Regions from separate parts of the Paenibacillus sp. SEL1 genome, predicted to be linked through region 1. Evidence: predicted binding sites of a transcription regulator. Region 1 holds the regulator's gene; the other holds the start of a gene.
The links. Region 1 encodes NrdR, which represses ribonucleotide reductase genes. Its sites were predicted from a motif close to AACACNATATATNGTGTT; they were not measured.
Positions count from the first base shown of each region.

Region 2: nrdI (class Ib ribonucleoside-diphosphate reductase assembly flavoprotein NrdI) is a predicted target of NrdR. The motif match lies at 2,764-2,781, and genes of this name have one in related genera.

Region 1 is NZ_CM137723.1:3,957,711-3,964,684, forward strand. It holds gene mutM (DNA-formamidopyrimidine glycosylase) at 1-807, shown strand, start outside; gene ACYCSE_RS18460 (MntP/YtaF family protein) at 919-1,710, shown strand; gene coaE (dephospho-CoA kinase) at 1,722-2,318, shown strand; gene ACYCSE_RS18470 (lytic transglycosylase domain-containing protein) at 2,315-2,878, shown strand; gene ACYCSE_RS18475 (alpha/beta-type small acid-soluble spore protein) at 2,997-3,221, opposite strand; gene nrdR (transcriptional regulator NrdR) at 3,327-3,794, shown strand; tRNA gene ACYCSE_RS18485 (tRNA-Ala) at 3,926-4,001, shown strand; tRNA gene ACYCSE_RS18490 (tRNA-Lys) at 4,014-4,086, shown strand; gene ACYCSE_RS18495 (CD3324 family protein) at 4,538-4,804, shown strand; gene ACYCSE_RS18500 (GNAT family N-acetyltransferase) at 4,953-5,879, shown strand; gene ACYCSE_RS18505 (alpha/beta hydrolase family protein) at 5,876-6,880, opposite strand; gene ACYCSE_RS18510 (GNAT family N-acetyltransferase) at 6,877-6,974, opposite strand, start outside.
Region 2 is NZ_CM137723.1:4,122,134-4,129,107, forward strand. It holds gene nrdE (class 1b ribonucleoside-diphosphate reductase subunit alpha) at 170-2,254, opposite strand; gene nrdI (class Ib ribonucleoside-diphosphate reductase assembly flavoprotein NrdI) at 2,241-2,600, opposite strand; gene ACYCSE_RS19335 (DUF2500 domain-containing protein) at 3,006-3,368, shown strand; gene ACYCSE_RS19340 (GNAT family N-acetyltransferase) at 3,429-3,989, shown strand; gene ACYCSE_RS19345 (MFS transporter) at 3,992-5,215, shown strand; gene ACYCSE_RS19350 (ABC transporter substrate-binding protein) at 5,290-6,974, opposite strand, start outside.

The DNA.
Region 1 (6,974 bases):
ACAATTAAACGAACGCTAAACGAGCTTATCGTTGATAAACATATAGATCATGTCACCGTTAATTTGCCGCGGATCATTCAACGGCCCGATGATATCCACGCTTTTGCGATGGAATTGGCCGATCACCGGATTACAGGGGTTGAGAGACGCGGAAAGTTTCTGCGGATTTTGCTGGACGGGCTGGTGCTGGTCTCCCATCTTCGAATGGAAGGGCGATATGGATTGTATTCGCAACATGATCCTGTGGAAAAGCATACCCATGTCATCTTTCATTTTAAAGATGGTACGGAGCTGCGTTATCAGGATGTGCGCCAGTTTGGCACAATGCACTTATTTCCGGCAGGACAGGATTTGCTGGAAAAGCCGCTGAACAAGCTCGGTTTGGAACCGATGGACGAGGCCTTTACACCCGAAATGCTGCGTGTCGCTGTTGGAACTCGTTCGACTTCGATCAAGGCAGCGCTGTTAAACCAGTCATATGTGGTGGGCATCGGGAATATTTATGTAGATGAATCGTTGTTTAAGGCGGGGATTCATCCAGCACAGCCAGCCAAAAGCCTAACGGATAGCCAATTTCATGTCTTGCATGAAGCTATTGTCTCCACGCTGGGTGCGTCGATTCAGGTTGGAGGCTCGTCCATTAAATCGTTCGTTAATGGACAGGGTAAAACGGGCGACTTCCAGCATCAATTGCAAATCTATGGACGTAACGCGAAGCCTTGCGTTAACTGTGGCACATTGATCGAAAAATCTGTCGTAGCCGGACGTGGCACACATCATTGTCCGGTCTGCCAGCCTCTGCGCTAAACAGGCACAGTCACCCCAAGCCCATCCCTCTCATATATTGTTCCAAGTACCAATACTGCGGAGGGTTTCGGTTGTTATAAGGCCTTGCCTTCGCAATGGGAGGGAATTGGAGTGGCTAATCATTGGGGAGCCCTGCTGTTACTGGCATTTGCGCTAAGTTTGGACAGTTTCGGAGTCGGTGTTACATATGGTCTGCGCAAAATGAAAATTCCACTGTTGTCGATTGCTATCATCTCCGTATGTTCAGGTTTGGTGATCGGCATATCCATGCAATTGGGCGCATTACTATCTCATGTTCTGTCTCCTGTATATACGACCGTTTTTGGCGCTGTCATCCTGATCTGTATCGGCTGTTACTCTTTGATTCAAGCTCTGCACCGCAAAGAGGATTCGCCAGAGGATTCAGCGGAAGCCTCTCGGCGGCTGCTTCTTACAGAACAGACTGATCCAGTGAGCAGATATTTTCTTGGAGAGAAAAAGAGTATAGAGGATGCTGATACAGAGTCTTTCCTTAGCTCAAGAAAAGATCTGTCGGCAGAAGCTTCTGTGGAGCAGCAGGAGCGAACGCTATTTTCTCTGGAGTTCCGCAAATGGGGACTTGTTATTCGGATTCTTCGAAGTCCGTCTGCTGCGGATATGGACCGTTCCGGCAGTATATCTGCTACCGAAGCGGTTTGGCTGGGCATTGCATTATCGGTCGATGCGTTCGGAGCGGGACTCGGGGCAGCTATGCTTGGTTTTCAGCCACTGTCTACTGCGCTGGCTATTACGTTATTCAGTGGAACATTTTTGATTGCAGGGATGAAGGCAGGCTTCTTTCTATCAGCATTTCGATTTATGAAGGCGCTGGGTGTATTGCCGGCATTATTACTGATTATGATGGGCATATTGAAGCTGTTATGAGGTGAAAGAGCATGAATATCGGATTAACCGGAGGTATTGCTACCGGAAAAAGCACCGTGTCGGCTCTTTTGGTCGCCAAAGGTGCGCTGCTGATCGACGCAGATGCCATTGCCCGGGAAGTCATGCTTCCGGGGCATCCGGTGCTGGCGGCGGTCATACAGCATTTTGGACAAGCTATAGTGAACAATGACGGAACCCTGCACCGCAAAAAACTGGGTGAGATTGTATTCGGAGACCCTGCCCAGCGGCAGGCACTTAACGATATTACACATCCTGCTATTCGTGAGGAAATGCGTATGCGCATGGAAGCATATGAACGGGAACAGCCGGACAAGCTTGTTTTGGCAGATATCCCGTTATTGTACGAGTCCGGGCTGGAGAGCTTGTACGAGGAGATTATGGTTGTGTACGTACCACGTGATATTCAGCTCCAGCGTCTGATGCTCAGAGACGGTCTGACGGAGGAGCAAGCTGGACTTAGGCTGTCCGCACAAATGGATATTGAACAAAAGAAAAGCTTGGCCGATATCGTTATCGATAATAGCGGAGCACAGACTGAGACGAAACGACAAATTGATCAATTTTGGCAGCGGAAGGGACTTGCATGAACATTTTGCGAAAGAAAAGAGTCCTGCTCACTTTGTTTGTCGGGTTTGTCCTGATCCTGTTCCTTAATTCAAATTGGATGTCCTGGTTCTATCCAATTCAATATAAGGATGAGATTCGGCAGTATTCACAAACGTATGAAGTGGACCCATTTTTGGTGGCGTCTATTATCCGCGTAGAAACCAATTTTAAAACCAGCAAGCAGTCGCATAAGGGTGCACTGGGCCTGATGCAGATTATGCCGAATACGGCAATTTGGATTATGGACAGCGCCCAGATTCAAAAGGTTCCGCTGGAGAGTGTCAAGCACGAGCCTGGCACCAATATTGAGCTGGGAACCTGGTATTTGCATAACCTATCCATGAAGTTTCAGGATAATCCTATAGCAATCGTAGCTGCTTACAATGCAGGGCCAGGGAAAGTTCAGGAGTGGCTAGATAAGGGAGTGTGGGATGGAAAAGAAGAGTCCATTAAGCAAATCCCTTTTGGTGAGACACGACATTATGTACAGCGGGTCATTTATTACTACAGGCAATACACGAAAATTTATAATGATTTTTAAATGACAAGTTCATGACATGATGAGCCTTTTTGCTTTAAAATGAAAAAAGCGCAGGACAGGCTGTTTTTAGCAGCCCATCCATACACTTTATCTTGTTATTTCTGCATTATTACCGCGATTATTGGTATTGACCTGCCAATTGTTGTTCGGCGATCGTTACGAGGCGTTTTGTGATGTAGCCCCCGATCGAACCGTTCTCATAGGAAGTCATGTTACCTTGGTATCCATCTTGAGGAATGCTGATACCCAGCTCTTGAGCGATTTCATATTTCATTTGCTCCAGAGCGCCGGAGGATCTGCTGACTACCAGATTGTTGGAGTTGCCATTGTTTCCTTGTGCCATTGTTGTTCACCTCCTCGCGATATGGTAAACATATTATGATCCGTTTTGACAAAATTATTACTAAGAATCTTCGGGAATTTATTGGAAAAAGAAAGTGGTGAGATTATGAAATGTCCGTATTGTGCCTACAACGGCACGAAAGTGTTGGATTCGCGACCTGCGAATGATAACAAGTCCATCCGTCGTCGCCGTGAATGTGAACAGTGTGCCAGGCGTTTTACCACCTTTGAAATGGTGGAGGAAACGCCGCTCATGGTTATCAAAAAAGACGGCAGCCGTGAAGAGTTTAGTCGTGATAAAATGCTGCGCGGTCTCATTCGGGCCTGCGAGAAGCGCCCAGTATCCGTCGAGCAACTGGATATGATCGTATCCCAGGTAGAGAACGCTATCCGCAACACAGCAGCCACAGAAGTGGATAGCCAGCAGATCGGTGAGCTGGTCATGGAACAGCTTTACCCAGTGGATGAAGTCGCCTACGTACGTTTTGCTTCCGTCTATCGTCAGTTTAAAGACATCAATATGTTTATGAAGGAACTGAAAACATTGTTATCTAAAGATACAGCCAGCGACTGATCGCTGACTGTATCTTTCTTGGGACAAAGTGGGAAGATGATTATATTTTTTTTATAAAAGTATTGACACAGGAATAAAAATTTTATATGATATAGAAGTCGCTTGAAACGTTGAAAAAAATTACTTACGATGGGGCCTTAGCTCAGCTGGGAGAGCGCATCGCTGGCAGCGATGAGGTCAGGGGTTCGATCCCCCTAGGCTCCACCAAACTTTTATTATGGACTCTTAGCTCAGTTGGTAGAGCAGTTGACTCTTAATCAATTGGTCCAGGGTTCGAGTCCCTGAGAGTCCATCCTTTAGAAAAAACGGCAGAGATGCCGTTTTTTTGTTGTTTATAGATCTATTCCCAGTCTAACCGGGAACCGTTATGGGTTGAATGAGCGTGTAACTGACTGCACAGAAAACAGATCCTATAGGAAATAGAAGTCGATACTGAATAGCAACTCATTTTTCGCAAGTGTAGCTTTGATCGTTGTTTCATTGCAGTTTGTATTTTACAATAACATGAGTTAAGTTCCTAATCATTGAACTGAACTAAGTAAAAACTAATGTGATGTCAAAAAGGAGGGGGAACGATGTATCGTATCATTGATTTCGTACTCAATCTGCTCCATGCAAAGCCTGCGAAATAACAAGGCGAAGCTTGGTATGGAGCGAATATATTTCGCCTGTAAGGAATAGTTATTGGCAGACGCAGGCTTTGCCCTTAAAATGTAAAATTTATTTTAAGGAGCGAGCCCTACATGAATTATTTAAAGGCAACTGATCTGCTTCCTGATGATTTGCTTAAGGAAGTACAGCGGTATATACAAGGAGAACTTATTTATATCCCAAGTCGTTCAAGTGAGCGTAGGAGATGGGGAGAAAGCTCAGGCGCGGCCCTTTATTATCTCCTTCGGAATGAAGAGATACGCGCAAGATTCAGCAAGAGGGTGCCCATTGACGAACTCTCAGAACAATACGGACTGTCTGTAGACCGCATTAAGAAAATCGTATACTCCAAAAAATGAAAAATGTGCCCGCAGAGATGATCTGTGGGTTTTTGTTGTCCTTATATATAAGCAGAACGTTACAAACACTTGATAAAAGAACTTGGCATATATCTGAAGTTCCAGAATCTTTACAATAAGGTTATTACAGAAAAGCAGGAGGTAAATAATGAAGTATACTCAGAAAAAATTCGAAACGCATGACTTTTTAAGGATTAGAGATTTTTTGAAACACTCCCTGAAAAGTAGTCCTGATCTTAAAAATTGGTTCATAGATCGCTGGAATTTCTGTAGATATTGGGGACAAATCATGCACAATACATTTGAAACATGGCCTGAAACTGTTGGAATTTGGGAGGATGAACATCAAGAAATTGTTGCTGTTGTTCACCCGGAAGGAGAAGATAACATAGGTGAAGCTTATTTCCAGCTTGCAGATCGTGATTTTTCAAATGAATTTCTAAATGAATTAATAGATTATGCTGAATTGAAATTAGCTTTACATGGTGAGAATGTAGCTACTTTAGATATAATCGTAAACGAGGATGGAGAGCAACTGAAGGAGCTTTTGAAAAAAAGAGAGTACATCTTGCAAGATGGGAAAGAAACGACATCCTGTATGAATGTACCGCATGATGTAAAGCTGGAATTGCCAAACGGGTTTAGAATTGCGGATGCGAATGAAGTTGGGGATTTTGAAAAAGGCTTTGCTCATGGAAGAGCATTCGGGTACTACAAGGGCGATTATCCAGATCATAATGTCGCTGAGCGATGTTATATATCATTGAGAAATGCCCCTGATTATATACCGGAATTCGATGTAGTCATCCTGGATCATAACAATGAAGTGGCTTCTTTCACTACAATCTGGTACGACGAGTTGAATAAAATAGGAATACTGGAGCCGGTAGGTACGATACCTAAGTATAGAAAAACAGGGCTTGGAAGAGCTGTTATTTATGAAGCCATAAAAAGAGTCAAGGACAAAGGTGCAGAAAGAATTTTTGTAGGTTCGGATCAGCCCTTTTATCTGTCGATGGGGTTTTCATTAGCATACTCAAAAGAAATATGGCAAAAAAAGAGCATCATTGTTTAACGCTGACTGACATAATTGGCAAGGATTTTGAGATACTCATCATTCACTAATTTTCTTGGGGCGAATACGGCTGTTAAAAAAGTTAGAGATTTTGAATGTACGATTTTTTCATCCATCATGGAATGGTCGGCTTCAGGTATATGAATCACGGACAGTAGCTCTGCGGGTATTTTCTGGCGATAGACTCGCTCGGTATCCTGTACATCAACATTAATATCTTTGCCAGCCAGAACCAAGAGTACAGGAGAATGGAAGTGACTTAATTCTGCGGTGGAATCAGACCGAAAATTTTTGCCTATAAAGCTCCATCTTTCTTTGGAGATCATATCCTCAGGATCGGCTATGCTTAGGTATTCTTCATAAGAAGCATGTTTTTTCAGTAACTGTAGAATCTCTTGATCGTAGTTCAATGTCTTTTGAATTTCTTGCGGAGTAGCTCCTTCTTGCTCCATTTCTTTTCTGGTATTAAATTGTCCTTGGGAAATCCAGTTCACGGCAGGCGATACAAGGATGCTGAATGCAATATCATGTTCCTCTTTAACGATCTTCGGAATGACCCATCCTGCTTGACTGGCTCCCCATAGGCCGATTTTTTGCGTATCAATCATCGGCAAGGTTCTCGCCCAGTCTATTGCATATCGGATCTCCTGTGCGCGGTCCTCCATGCTTTGATCCAGCCAATTGCCAGGGGCACTATTAATACCGGGCTTATTCAATGACAGGGAGGCATAACCCTTGGAGGCGAACTTTTCCCACAGTGGTTTGTATCCATCATCATATGTGTCATTAATAGGACCATCCCCATGCACAAAAACAACCAATCCAACCTTTTCCGAGTAGTTCTTAGGCAAAGCTAATGTACCTGTTAACAGCCCTTTAGGTGTCGTAATTTGTATTTTTTCTTCCGTCATTTTGTAGGAATTTTGATATAGAACAATGAGTATCAAGGCAACAGCGAGCCCTGCCACAATACCAAGTGTAAGCTTAAATGTTTTTTTCAATGGTGTTCTCTCCTCGAATGTAGGTTCTCTTTCCAACTCATCAGATGCCATACAGGCTCCTTGAACCAAAAATGCCGTAACCCATTATACTTAG
Region 2 (6,974 bases), 160 kb from region 1:
TGAAATAGTGCAGGCGAATCATCGTATGCTTGACATACGGAAGCTGTATCCGCGAGGGTCTGTCCAGTCCCGTAAAGGTCTGAACCACACGCTGGATACAGCTTCTAATGCAAAGCATCTATATCTATTCAAAATCTAATTTTTATACTACAGCTTGTTACCTTATACTTTAGATGGAGCAGGTGAGGCACTCTTCCACAGACAGCTTTTTGGTGCGAGTGTAGTATAACGATTTAAGTCCTTTGTGTGCAGCGTACAGATAGCAACGTGCTAACTGACGCGTAGTCACGTCACTGTTCACATGAAGCACGGTCGAAATTCCTTGGTCCACGTGCGGCTGGATTTCTGCAATCAGATCAAGCACTTTGAACTGGTCCATTTGATAAGCAGATTTATAGAAGAACACGTTATCCTTTTGCAAATAAGGCATTGGATAGTAGGTCGTCGAATTGGCATAGGTACGGGTTTCAATCTGCTCAACAATTGGCATGACGCTGGATGTTGCATTTTGAATGTACGAAATGCTAGCAGTCGGCGCAATCGCCATACGATAGGCGTGGTACAGACCATTTTTCATCACATCTGCTTTTAATTTGTCCCAGTCCGCTGAAGTCGGAACATAGATGTCTTTGAACAACTCTTGTACACGTGCAGTTGTTGGACGATAATCTGTGTTCAGGTATCGGTCAAAATATACGCCTGTCGCATAATCCGATTCCTCAAATCCATAAAAGCTTTGTCCAGCTGCTTTCGCGATTTCCATACTTTTTTCGATGGAATGATAGTTCATCGTCATGAAGAAGGTACGGACAAAGTCCCTCGCTTCATTGCTTTCATACGCAATTTTGTTTTTGGCAAAGTAGCCGTGCAGATTCATAACACCCAGACCGACGGAGTGCATTTCACGGTTCGCTTTTGCAACACCTGGTGCATTAGCTACTTGGGTCATATCGCTGACTGAGGTAAGCGCGATCATACCCTCATGAACGGATTCGCGAATTTTACCATGTTCCATCACATTTACAATGTTCAGGGAAGCCAGATTACAGCTCACGTCCCGGCGGATAGTATCCTGTTGTCCGTAATCTGTAATTTCGGAAGTTTCCTGCAACTGGAAGATTTCCGTGCATAGGTTCGACATCTTGACTTGACCCACGTTTTTAAGAGCATGTGCCTGGTTCGCGTTACTTTTGTTCATGATATATGGATAACCAGACTCCAACTGAATCATGGCAATTTTCGTCAGCATGTCACGTGCGCTCATCGCTATTTTTTTCTTCACCCGATCGTCAGCGAGCAGCGTGTCGTACATTTCATCCAAATCCATGTCGTCCAGATGCGTTCCATAGGCTTTGAACACACTGTAAGGAGCAAATACATGCAGCGGTTCATTATCTTGAGCCAGCTTGTAAAAGCGGTTTGGCACCAGCAATCCAATAGAAAGTGTCTTGAGACGTACTCTTTCGTCAGCATTGATCTTTTTGCTATCCAGGAACTCAAGCACGTCCCATCCGAAAATGTTGTAATAGGCTGCCCCAGAGCCTTTACGTTGCCCCATTTGATCCGCATAGGAGAAACCGTCTTCCATCAGCTTCAGCACAGGCATAATGCCTTTTGCTGCGCCTTCTACGCCTTTAATCGCTTCGCCGCGTGCCCGCAGTTTCGACAGGTTGACCGCAACACCGCCCCCGATTTTGGACAACTGCATGCAGGTGTTCAGCACATAGTTAATTGAGTTCAGGGAGTCGTCCATTTCGAGCAGGAAGCAGGATACCAATTCCCCACGGCGACTTTTGCCTGCATTCAGGAAGGTTGGTGTTGCTGGCTGGAGGCGTTGCTCCATCATCGAGCGGGACAACAGGCGTGCCGTATCGGCATTACCGCGTCCTAAATGCAGCGCGACAGCAGCAACCCGGTCAGGGTAATGTTCCAGATAGACTTTCCGGTCGTTACTCTTCATTGCATAGTCGGTATAAAACTTGGATGCTGCCATATAGGAAGGAAATTTAAAATTATAGCTATGAGTGATATGGAAAATATCATTAATTTCGTCAGCCGTGTAGCTGTTATAGAAATTTTCGTAATAATCATTCTCAATCATATACAGCACTTGAGCGGCTGTGTCAGCAAACTTCAAACTCCGTTCCTGAACTTCCTTCATAAACTCTGCTACAGCCTCTTGGTCTTTTTCCAATTGGAAAAAGCCGTCTGTATCGCGTTTCATCAACATGTTGTTCAATTCAATATGCCGCAACTCGGCTCACCTCCTGTTTAAAACGCTCTACATCTCCGAACGTTCCAGATAATTCAAATTTACTAATCACGGGGACATTATAATGATCGGCAATCAAATCCGCACTTTTGGCAAATTTCTCACCCCAGTTACGGTTGCCGCTTGCAGCTACACCAACAAGGTTTTGAGCATTCTTTTTCAAAAAGGAAGACACCCTCTCAGGTATCTGCCCAAACCCAGTTGTATATGTAATAAGTACGTAAGGTTCTTCTATAGTCATTTGCTCCTCAATCTGAACCGCTGGAAGCTTGAGCTTGTTTATAAATCTTTTTACATTGCCGGTCTTCGAATCATATGCAATCAGCATGGTATGCAACCTCCTTAAACAATTAACGAAAAAAGAAAACGCATTGCCTGGGATCTATTATAGATGGAATCCCTTGCTGGCTGCGCCATTTAAGATTTTGACTCTATATTTACATGTATTTTCATACCTGTATCTTCAAGATATCGGGCATAAATACGTTTTTTACACTATATTTAGAGTACATTCTCTATTTTATATCTATATATAGTTTTGTCAATCGGTCTAGAGGGGATCAGAGGACCCAGATCGGGTATAAGTCCAAGCGGGGTGCGGAAAAGAGCGAAAGAACTTTTTTTTCGTAAGTATGTTAAAAAAGTATTGGAGTTTTTGAGGGTGAAGATGTACGATTTGTCAATGGGCAATAGAATGGAAAATTTACATTTTACTGTAGAAAGGATGAAGCGAATGGGAAGTGATTTTATGGAATTTCAATCGTTTAATATGATCTTTTTTATCGTATTTGGACTCATAGCTTTTGTAATGATTATGGGAATTGTCAAAACGATAGGAGCGGGCCTGTCCAATCAAGCAGCCGAACAGGTACAACGTTCATGTAAGGTTGTGGATAAACGGACGAGAGTGCGTGGGGGATCAGGCGATTTTTCAGCTTCGACATATTATTATATCACCTTTGAGTTTGATGGGGGTGAACGTGTGGAGCTGGAGGTGAAGGATACGGACTTTGGTATGATTGTGATCGGAGATCGTGGGGAGCTTCATTATAAAGGTACACGTTTTCTGGAGTTTGTAAGAGTAATGGAAGCGTAAAGGTGTTGGCGGGGAGTTAGTATTGCCAAAACAAATACATAATTTGGAGGGAAGATTACGATGCCGCATATCATTGGAAAACGAATTGTATTGAGAGAATACCGTCAAGAAGATATACCAGATATCCGAAAATGGGTCAATGACCCGGAAATCACACGTGGTTTAAGCGACGTGTTTATCTACCCGCATTCACAGGTGAATAGCGAATCCTTTGTACAGATGATGATTGACGGCAACTCCGAGATCAAAGGTTTTGTCATTGCGCATAAAGACACACTGGACTATATCGGACAACTGGACTTATTCAAAATCAACTGGGTGAATCGGCACGCCACCCTTGGTGTTGTGATCGGGCGTGACGGTGATCTGGGCAAAGGATACGGACGGGAAGCGATCCGGCTATTACAAAAATTCGCATTTCATACACTGAACCTGCATCGGCTGGAGTTGGAGGTCTATGCGTTCAATGAACGTGCACACCGTTGCTATCTGGCCTGCGGCTTCAAGGAAGAAGGTCGGCTGCGGGAAAAGCTATTCAGGGAAGGGCAATACTATGACATTATTCAGATGGGGATTTTGCGAAGTGAATATGAGGCTGCAGAGCAAGCGACGGAATCCTGAAAGTGCAACCTCATAAGCTATTTTACTCCGTCAGCTCTCTTCAATTTTTTATGAGTGAAATCACGGGGACTACGCTCATCCTATTTCTATTAGCTAAAGGACTTTCTCTGCAAAGTGCGAACTTCTTACTGGTTGTATTTTTTGTAAGTATTTTTTTGTTTGAGATACCCACAGGGGCGATTGCAGATAAGTATGGAAGAAAAATCTCCGTTATTTTGGGACTTTGTTGTTTTCTAGTCTACAGTGTGTTGTTCGTTTGGACAGATCATATCGGGGTACTTGTGTTTGCGCAAGTCTTTGGGGGGCTGGCTATATGTTTACAATCAGGTTCGTTAGAATCCTGGGTTGTGGAAAACAGTGATAAGCCCATGGAAGTTCTTTTTACAACCTCTAACAGTATACAGTACATTTCGGGATTTATTTGTGGTCTGTTGGGGGCCTTTCTCGCAACCTATAACTATTCACTTCCATGGGCAGTCAGTATTTTATCTATTATTGTATGCATTTTTCTATGTTCCTTTTATATGGATGAGGAGAATGTTGCTCATCGAAAGACGTCTACTACTCGCATTAAAACGATTATCGGAGAAAGCGTCCGTATCGGTTTTGAAAATAAGTCCATCTGGATTGTGTTTATGATTGGTTTATTTATCAGCTTTTCGAACTCGGCGGGGAATACATTTCAACAGCCACGTCTGGTTGGCCTTTCCGAACAAGGGATTTGGATTATGGGGTTTATCAAGGCAGGCTATTCACTATGTATGACTTTGGGAAGTTATCTAGTTCGAAAGCTAGGCGCACTATACAGTGATGTACATATACTCGTGTATGCTTGCGGCATGATAGGGGTCTGGCTCATTTTAGCTGGTGCGTTCAACACATTTTATCCTGTACTGCTTACCTTTTTAATCTATGAGATTGGGCGCGGCATGTACCCGGTTGCCAAACAAATTTTTCTGAACAAAAGAATCTCTAATGAGTATCGTTCTACACTACTATCTCTGGATTCTGCGATTTCACAATTAGGCATGTGCGTAGGTTTAATCGTGACAGGGATCATCAGTCGAAATTTTACGGATTTGTCTTCCGATCAAACACCTATTCAAATATCTTGGGTGGTGTGTGGCGGGATTGCGTTGATTCCAATCATTTTATTGTTTTACGTCCATCGTGTTTCAGGGAAAAGTAATTCTTGGAAAGAAAAAGAAACCAAACAGAATATTTAATGTAAAAGTTAATGTAGAAGGGCTGAACAACATGGTCTGTCAGCCCTATTATTTCATTAAAAAGCAAGCAAACCTTATTTTTCGCCGTACCACAGTTTCAGCCGATTTTGGATTAGGCCAGTATAGATTTCTTCAGCCTTTGGCACACCTGCCTGATCCAGCTCTTGGAGCATGCGGTCATACACAGCGTCGAACTGATCTGGCTTGGCGAGTACAGCCTCAGGAATCCGTTTGCGTACAATGTCCTGCGACTTTTGATAAATAACATTGTAATTCGTATCGGTCGGAACAGGCATGTTGTAGGCAGCACCCCACTCTTTTACCGGAAAATCCTTTTCGTTCGGAAACAGGTCTTTCCACGTCTGGGCTTTGTATGCCTGAAGGGACTCTTTTTCGGCTTGACTATAATTTTCGGTAATCATCTCCGGATAATTGGTTGTGTAATAGTTGCCAGAAGGGTCCTTCACGCTATCGCCATAATGTGGCCCCCATATCCAGTACAAACCGATTCCTGACTCTCTGCTAAAAGAAGCGTTATCGGTGTTTTTACGTTGTTGCACATCCGCCGGAATGACTCGTTTGCCGTTCTCTACGTTGTAATGCTGGCCTTCAATTCCCCAATTGCGTAAAATTTGTCCTTCGTCGGAGGCCAGAAAATCCAGAAACTTGATAGCTCGCACCGGATTTTCGCATGAGGTTGTAATTCCGATCCCGGATGCAGTATCGAAGCCAATGGGCTGGAGGGAATGGTCCTCGTATTTTTCATTTAAAGTGACTGGAAAATGGGCGTAAGTGAATTCATCCTTACCTGCTGCCTTGAGCGCATTTTCGGCATCTTGGTAGTTCCATTCCTGATCAATGAGTCCGATGACACGGCCTGCGGCGATTTTGGACTTGTACTGATCACTTTTTTGCACAAAAGTATCCTTATCCAACAGTCCTTCATTGTACATATGGTTCAACCAACGGAAATATTCGCGTTCTTCTGGGCGCTTGTAGTGAAGAATGGCTTTATGTGTTTTAGGATCAATATAATATTCGCCATCGTCGGGTCCACCTGTAGCAGTAACAGCCGGGTTTGTCACTGTAATTTGAATTTTCCAGTCTTCGGCATCAAGTGATAGGGGGATGGTTCGCTGGCCATTGGTGGTAGGGTATTTGGCGACATAATCTTTAAGTGCTTTTTCAAAATCTTGAACGGTGCGGATTTTAGGGTATCCGAGCTTCTTAAGTGCCTGATGCTGAATTTCGAAGCCGGCTTGTGCATCAAACGCGATGTGATCCACACCCAAATTGGTCGGGATCGTGTAAATGGCTGGATCTTCACTACTATATTTAATACGATTAAAATAGTCTCCATACACTTTCTTAATGTTAGGGCCGTATTTATCAATGAGATCTGTTAAGTCAATGAGTGCTCCGGCATCGACCAACTTGCCAATGTCTGATTTGGGGTACACGAGATCTGGATACTCTCCGCTCGCTGCCATTAAAGCAAACTTTTCCTCGCCTCGGCCATTGACAGCATGTTCGGCATTTAGCGTAACACCCGTTTTCTTGATAATTTCCTGCCCGACAGCATCCTTCATGTTGTTCCAGTTAGAGCTGGAATCACCGCCAAAGAAAGTAAATGTAATGGGACTGGTGTCATTAGGATCTTCCTTTTCTGCCTTACCGCCTGTTCCATTCGCGCAGCCCGTTGTAACGAGCAGCAGCAAAGACAGGAGTAGAATGGAGCTCTGTCGTACCGACCTGTTCA